DNA from 2 places in the Chromobacterium sp. W521 genome. Region 2 is predicted to be linked to the other one. Evidence: predicted binding sites of a transcription regulator. Region 2 holds the regulator's gene; the other holds the start of a gene.

Region 1 (3,417 bases), on a different contig from region 2:
TTCTCAACCATGCGCAGGCCGCCATTGGGCATGATGGCGCGCTTGAGCGGAGCATCGGTTTGCAGGCCGACGATGACTTCGCTGGCTTGGTCGATGTAGCCGGCGTCATGCGCGGTGATGGAGCTGCCGCGGTCCGCGGATACATCCAGCACGCCACGGGCGCGTTCTTCTTTCAGCAACTCGCTCAGGGTGTCCCACAGCTTTTGGGTACGCGCGGTAGCGGGCGCCAGGAAGCTGGCGTCGCCTTCATACGGCTTGTAGTTCAGCTGGATGAAGTTGCGGACATCCACCTTGCTTTGCCATTCACCACCGGTGAAATCGCGCCAGGGGTTGGCTTGAGTCGCGTCACGATTCAGAGCATCCATGTGTGCCTCCTAGTAACTATCAGTAAATGTTGAGTACTGAACATATTGTACATTCGGTTTCGAAAAAAATCGTTTGATAAAGATCAACTGCCGCAGACTAAAACGCAGTCGGCCCCACAAACGCAGCACCCGTAAAAAACCAGAAAAAATTCTTTATTTTCAATACCATGAAAACCACAGAAAACACGTCGCCATTGTAATCGGCGCGTTACATTCGAAAACGAACATCAAACACGACTTCCGAGCACCGTCGCGGCCGGTTTTGCGGCTTCGCGCCGCACCGGCAGGGTGTGGCGCTCCAACAGGTAAACCACCAGGCCCACGCCCAGCGCGCCGCCAGCGATATTGCCCAAGGTGGCCGGAATCATATTGTGCAGGATGGCGGCGGCGTCCAGGCCTTGCATGCCGTGCAGCAGAGCCAGCGAGAAGAAGGCCATATTGGCGATGCTGTGCTCAAAGCCGGAGAAGAAGAACACGAAGACCAGCAGCAGGATCATCAGCATCTTGGCGGCGTCCCCGGCCATGCGCAGCGGCACCCACACCGCCAGACAGATCACCCAGTTGCACAGCGCGCCCTTCCAGAAAATTTCCCAACCGCCGGCGTGCACTTTGTGCGCGGCCACGTTGAACAGCAGGTGGTCGGCCGGCAGGTTGCCCATGCCGCCCGCTCCGGCGAACACCGCGGTGAACAGCAACACGCCCAGCAGATTGCCCAGGTAGACCATGGCCCAGCTGCGCAGCAGGTTGCACACGTGGCAATCGCCGCTGAGCACGCCCACGCTGAAGTACATGACGTTGCTGGTGAACAGCTCCAGTTTGCAGACGATGATGCTAACCAGAGCCACACCAAAGAAGCCGGCCACGGCGATGTAGTAGCCGGGGGAGCCGACGGCGAAGAAGACCTGGCCCAGCTTGAGGCTGACGCTGAGCACTACGGCGATCAGCGCGCCGGCCATGCCGGCGCTTAACAGGTAGCGCCCAGGGTGCTGTCGCAGCACGGTCTGTTTGGAGGCGGCTTCGGCCGCGACATAGGCGAGTGTGGAGGCGTGGTTCATATTTTTCATTTCGCGAGCTTGGGCAGAGCCGCCTGCGTGCGGGTCAACCTTATTAGGAAGCCTATCAACTGACTATGCCGTCTCTAAGGATGCCCGGCGGAGAGGCCGGCTCAAGCCCAGTTGCTGCAATGCGTTTGTTGGCTGCCTGGGTGGTTGGTTCCCACGCGAACGGGTGCACGGATTGTTGGTTCACGAAAATTTTATGTTCGGAATGCTTCATTCTTGTTTGATAACCATCAAACCTAGGTCTTTCCGTCGCGCGCTCGGATTCACAACTTTCTCACTGCTCATCCACTACATGCTTTTTGACTACTCAAGATCCAGCTGCGCCACCTTTGTTTCCAGTAAGACGCCATCTCCCGCCAAGTTTGCGCGATAAGCAACACATACAAAACCCTTAAAAATCATAACTTTGCACAAAAAACAAACGTTTGAAAGCCATGAACATGTTAGAAAACAACCAAATATTGTTCGTTTTAAAATATTTTTGTTCGTTTTCGAACATATTTTATGCCTTAAATTTCATATTTTCATACTTCCCGGAGCGCCGCCCGCTATGCTGATATAGTGGTTTCCCTAACGAAGCGCAGGCCGTTCCGCTGCTTGCAAGCCCCCTTCCCCAAGCTTCCCTCCCCAAGAAAAATCACAAAATATCCATTTATAGTCAACAGCTTAAATACAAACTCACAAGCCAAAAACCCGCCTGAACAGACAACGGCAAGGCCACCTGTACACAAGAGCGAATATGCCATTGAAGTGTTCGAAAATGATGAAACTAGCCCGAACAACCCGCTATGGCATCGATTTTTCGACACCTCTACGCTCGAATCCATTCAGACATGAAAAGCAAAGCAACACGAAAGCAAGACAAATCGAAAATTGGCACACTTTTGAATCGAGCCATTTTTCTTGAAATAATCATGCATCAAACACAATTTTTCGCAATTTAATGCTAATAAAACGAAATCATCATGTTATTTGTAAGTCATGGGTTCTAAATAGTATTTGTTCGGATGTTCGTTTTGCTTCAAAATAAAGTTGATTAGAATCAACTGATGTTCTGAAATGTGTAACCACCGCAGTACAACTGCCTATACCATGCACATCAATGAAAGCCGGCAATCACTAATCAGCGGTTCCAGCTACTGACCAAAAGTCTAGCAAGAGATGAAAACGACGCGCCGCCGAGCGACGCGCCAAAACGATTACCCCATTTGTCTTTTATGAAGGCCAATATCATGTCTCAAGCCGTTTCCACCCCCCTGCCCAAATCAGGCGCTTCGTCCTCCTGGACCAAGCAAGATACCGTCTGGATGTTGGGCCTGTACGGCACCGCCATTGGCGCCGGCACCCTGTTCCTGCCCATCAACGCCGGCATCGGCGGCCTGTGGCCGTTGATCGTCATGGCACTGCTGGCCCTGCCGCTGACCTTTTTCGCTCACCGCGGCCTCACCCGTTTCGTGCTGTCCAGCTCCAAGCCGGGCGCGGACATCACTGAAGTAGTGGAAGAGCACTTCGGCGTGGGCGCCGGCAAGCTGATTACCCTGCTGTACTTCTTCGCCATCTACCCCATCTTGTTGGTGTACAGCGTGGCCATCACCAACACCGTGCAGTCCTTCATGGTCAACCAGTTGGGCGTATCCGCTCCGCCGCGCGCCATTCTGTCGCTGATCCTGATTCTGGGTCTGATGGCCATCGTGCGCCTGGGCGAGAAGATGATCGTCAAGGCCATGAGCGTGCTGGTTTACCCGTTTGTCGCCTGCCTGATGCTGCTGGCCCTGTACCTGGTTCCGGAATGGAACGGCGCGGCCATCCAGCAAGCCGGCAGCCTGGGCGACGCCCTGTCCCATGGCGCCTTCTACAAAACGCTGTGGCTGGCCATCCCGGTAATGGTGTTCTCCTTCAACCACTCGCCCATCATTTCTTCCTTCTCCGTTGACCAGCAGAAGCTGCATGGCGACGCCGCAGAACCGGCCGCCGGCCGCGTGCTGATCCGC
Region 2 (3,417 bases):
ATTCACCCTGCCCTACGCGCATCCGGCGGTGCGCGATCTGGCTTTTCTTCTCACCGCGCCCTCCCCCTGGAAAAGCGGCGCGGACATTCCGCCGCACCGGCTGCTGGGCCCCGACGGCCCGGCGCTGCTGCAAGCGCTGGACGCTCATCCCGACGAGCTGCGGCACTGGCTGGCGCGCCAGCCCACCCGCCGCCTGGGTCATTACGCCGAGCGCTTGCTGTCGTTCTGGTTCCGCTTGGCGCCGCACATCGAACTAGTCGCCAGCAATCTGCCTGTGCGCGGTCCAGACGGCCGCACCGTCGGAGAATTCGACTTCCTTTTGCGCCTGGACGGCCAACCGCTGCATCTGGAAGCCGCCAGCAAGTTCTACCTGCAGCTGGGCCGCAGCGCCGATACGCTGACCGGTCCCAGCCTGCGCGACGCCTGGGCGCTGAAAGCCCATAAGCTGCAGACCCAACTGCGTCTATCCCGCCACCCCGCGGCGCAAGCGACGCTGCCGGAAGGCTTTGCCGGCTGCGCGGTCGGCGCCCGGCTCAGCGGCTGGCTGTTCCACGCTCAAGACACCTCGCCGGAACCGCCGCCCGGCGCCCTGCCGCTATACGGGCAATACTGGCCGCTGCGCGGCGACTGGCCTGCGTTGAACGCGGACTCCCGCTGGGCCTGGCTGCCCAGGCTCAGTTGGCTGGCGCCTGCGCGCCTCTCGCGGGAACACACCGCCGATGCGGCGGAACTGCGCGCGCGGCTGGAACAGGCAGAGGCACCGCAATTGCTTGCCGAACTGCAACCCGGCCCGGACGGCGACTGGCATGAAGTGGCGCGAGGCTTCGCCGTTCCGCCGGGATGGCCTCAAGAAGCGCCGTTGTCGCGCTTGTTGCGGCAAATCGCGGACTGCGCGCCGCCGCAATGAAAAAGGCAAGCCTCATGGCTTGCCTAAGAGGCTGTTCATAATCTGCTGCGCTTCGTGATACGCCCCACGGTGAGTACCGCTTCGAAATGCTCATGTACCACTTGACCATTCCGCTTTCTCAGCGGTTTTCGCCTTGTCTCGCTCTTGCTCGCTAGATTTTGAACTGGCTCTAAGAACCTGTTTACGATCCGCTTTCTCAGCCGTTTTCGCCTGACCTCCTCTTGTATCGCGAGATCATAAACACGCCTTGCGTCTTTCGAGGCTCCGCAGAAGCGGCGGGATCAATGACCGTTGGCGTGAGCGCAGCCGGAAATCAGCGCCTTCAACTCATCCACCATCACCAACTGGATGTGCTTGTGATCGACCGTGATCCAGCCTTGCTGCTGGAACTTGGACAACGTGCGGCTGACGGTTTCCAGTTTCAAACCCAGGAAGCTGCCGATTTCCTCGCGGCTCATGCGCAGGATGAAATCATTGGCGGCGAAGCCGCGAGTGGACAGACGCTGGGACAAATTGAGCAGGAAGGCGGCCAGGCGTTCTTCCGCCTTCATGTTGCCCAATAGCAACATTACATTTTGATCGCGAACGATCTCGCGGCTCATCAGTCGGTAGAAGTGGTGCTGCAAGGTGGGAATTTCGCGGCCCAGGCTCTCCATGCGGCTGAACGGCAACTCGCACACCTCGCTGTCCTCCAGCGCGATGGCGTCGCAACCGTGAACATTGGCGGAAATACCGTCCAAGCCCATTAGTTCGCCGGACATGTGAAAGCCGGTCACCTGCTCGCGGCCGTCCTGACTGGCCACGCTGGTCTTGAAGAAGCCGGTGCGCACCGCGAACAGCGAGCGGAAGCCCTCGCCGCTGCGGAACAGGTACTCGCCGCGCTTCAAACGGCGGCTTTGACGGATCACTGCGTCAAGCTGGGTCAGTTCCTCGCGGTTGAGCCCCACTGGCAGACAGAGTTCCTTCAGGCTGCAGTTGGAGCAGGAGACCTTCAGGTTATGCAAAGAGATATGGTTCTGATCGGACATGGCATGTTTAGTACAAGCTTGCGACGAAGCTTGACCCTTATCAAAGCGAAATTCGCAGGATTTCCGCAAATTTACCAGTCCACCAGAGGTTTTGCCATCCAAATACGACATGAAGACCACCCACCCATTTTCTCCTGCCCATTTTGAATTCGACCGCGCTCTGATTGAACGCCTCGACGGGACAGGTCCTAGATATACGTCATACCCGACAGCAGATCGCTTTACGCCGGGTTTTGCCGAAAGAGACTACATCCACTGGCTACGGCAGCGCAGCATCGGCGCCAACCGGAAACCTTTATCATTGTACGCTCATATACCTTTTTGCAACACTATCTGCTACTACTGCGGTTGCAACAAGATCATCACCAAGGATAGCGGCAAAGCCGACTTGTATCTGGACTACCTGGAAAAGGAAGTCCAGATGGTCGCCTCCTGTCTGGGGCGCCGAGAGCAGGTGATACAGCTGCATTTCGGCGGCGGCACCCCGACTTTCCTGTCCGACGCGCAACTGGAACGATTGATGACCTTGCTCAAGACTCATTTCGAGTTCTTGAAGGAGGGGGAGTATTCCATAGAAATAGACCCGCGCAAAGTCAGTGCGGCTACAATTTTCAAGCTGGCCGAATTAGGCTTCAACCGCATCAGCGTCGGCATTCAGGACTTCGAGCCCGCGGTGCAGCAGGCGGTGAACCGCGTGCAGTCCGAAGCGGAAACTCTAGAGGTGATCCAGGCGGCGCGCGACGCCGGCTTCAAATCCGTCAGCGTCGACCTGATCTACGGCCTGCCCTTGCAGACCCGTGAATCGGTGCGTCGCACGCTGGACAAAGTGATCGCCATAGGACCGGACCGGCTGGCGCTGTACAACTACGCCCATTTGCCCACCGTGTTCATGCCGCAACGCCGCATCAACGAGGCCGATCTGCCGTCGCCGGAAACCAAGCTGGACATCCTGCAGGACTCGGTGCAACGCCTGGCCGACGCCGGCTATGTGTTCATCGGCATGGATCACTTCGCCAAGCCGGACGACGAACTGGCCTCCGCCTTGCGCCAGGGCCGGCTGCAGCGCAATTTCCAGGGTTATTCCACGCATGCGGACTGCGACATGATTGGCCTTGGCGTGTCCTCCATCGGCAAGGTCGGCCCCTGCTACAGTCAGAGCGCCAAAGATCTGGACAGCTACTACGCGGCGCTGGACAGCGGCCATCTGCCGGTGCTGCGCGGGCTGACGCTGGACAATGACGACATCCTGCGCCGCAGCATCATCCAGGGTCTGATGTGCCGTTTCTCGCTGTCCGTGGAAGCGCTGGAGGAAATTCACGGCATCAACTTCGCCGAGTACTTTGCGGAAGAGTTGCCGCAGATCCGCGAATATCAGCAACTGGGGCTGCTGTCCTTCGACGGCGACTTCATCATGGTGGAACCCAAGGGCCGTCTCCTGATCCGCAATATCGCGATGATCTTCGATAAGCACCTGCGCGAGCG

The links. Region 2 encodes FNR, which switches genes on or off when oxygen is low (the NO sensors DNR and NnrR bind a similar motif). Its sites were predicted from a motif close to TTGATNNNNATCAA; they were not measured.
Region 1: ACUXV1_RS20465 (formate/nitrite transporter family protein) is a predicted target of FNR. The motif match lies at 1,647-1,660, and genes of this name have one in related genera.

What each region holds. Positions count from the first base shown of each region.
Region 1 is NZ_JBRBAF010000015.1:91,766-95,182, forward strand. It holds gene pflB (formate C-acetyltransferase) at 1-365, opposite strand, end outside; gene ACUXV1_RS20465 (formate/nitrite transporter family protein) at 593-1,429, opposite strand; gene ACUXV1_RS20470 (HAAAP family serine/threonine permease) at 2,659-3,417, shown strand, end outside.
Region 2 is NZ_JBRBAF010000005.1:22,225-25,641, forward strand. It holds gene ACUXV1_RS08605 (DUF1853 family protein) at 1-907, shown strand, start outside; gene fnr (fumarate/nitrate reduction transcriptional regulator Fnr) at 1,189-1,935, opposite strand; gene hemN (oxygen-independent coproporphyrinogen III oxidase) at 2,045-3,417, shown strand, end outside.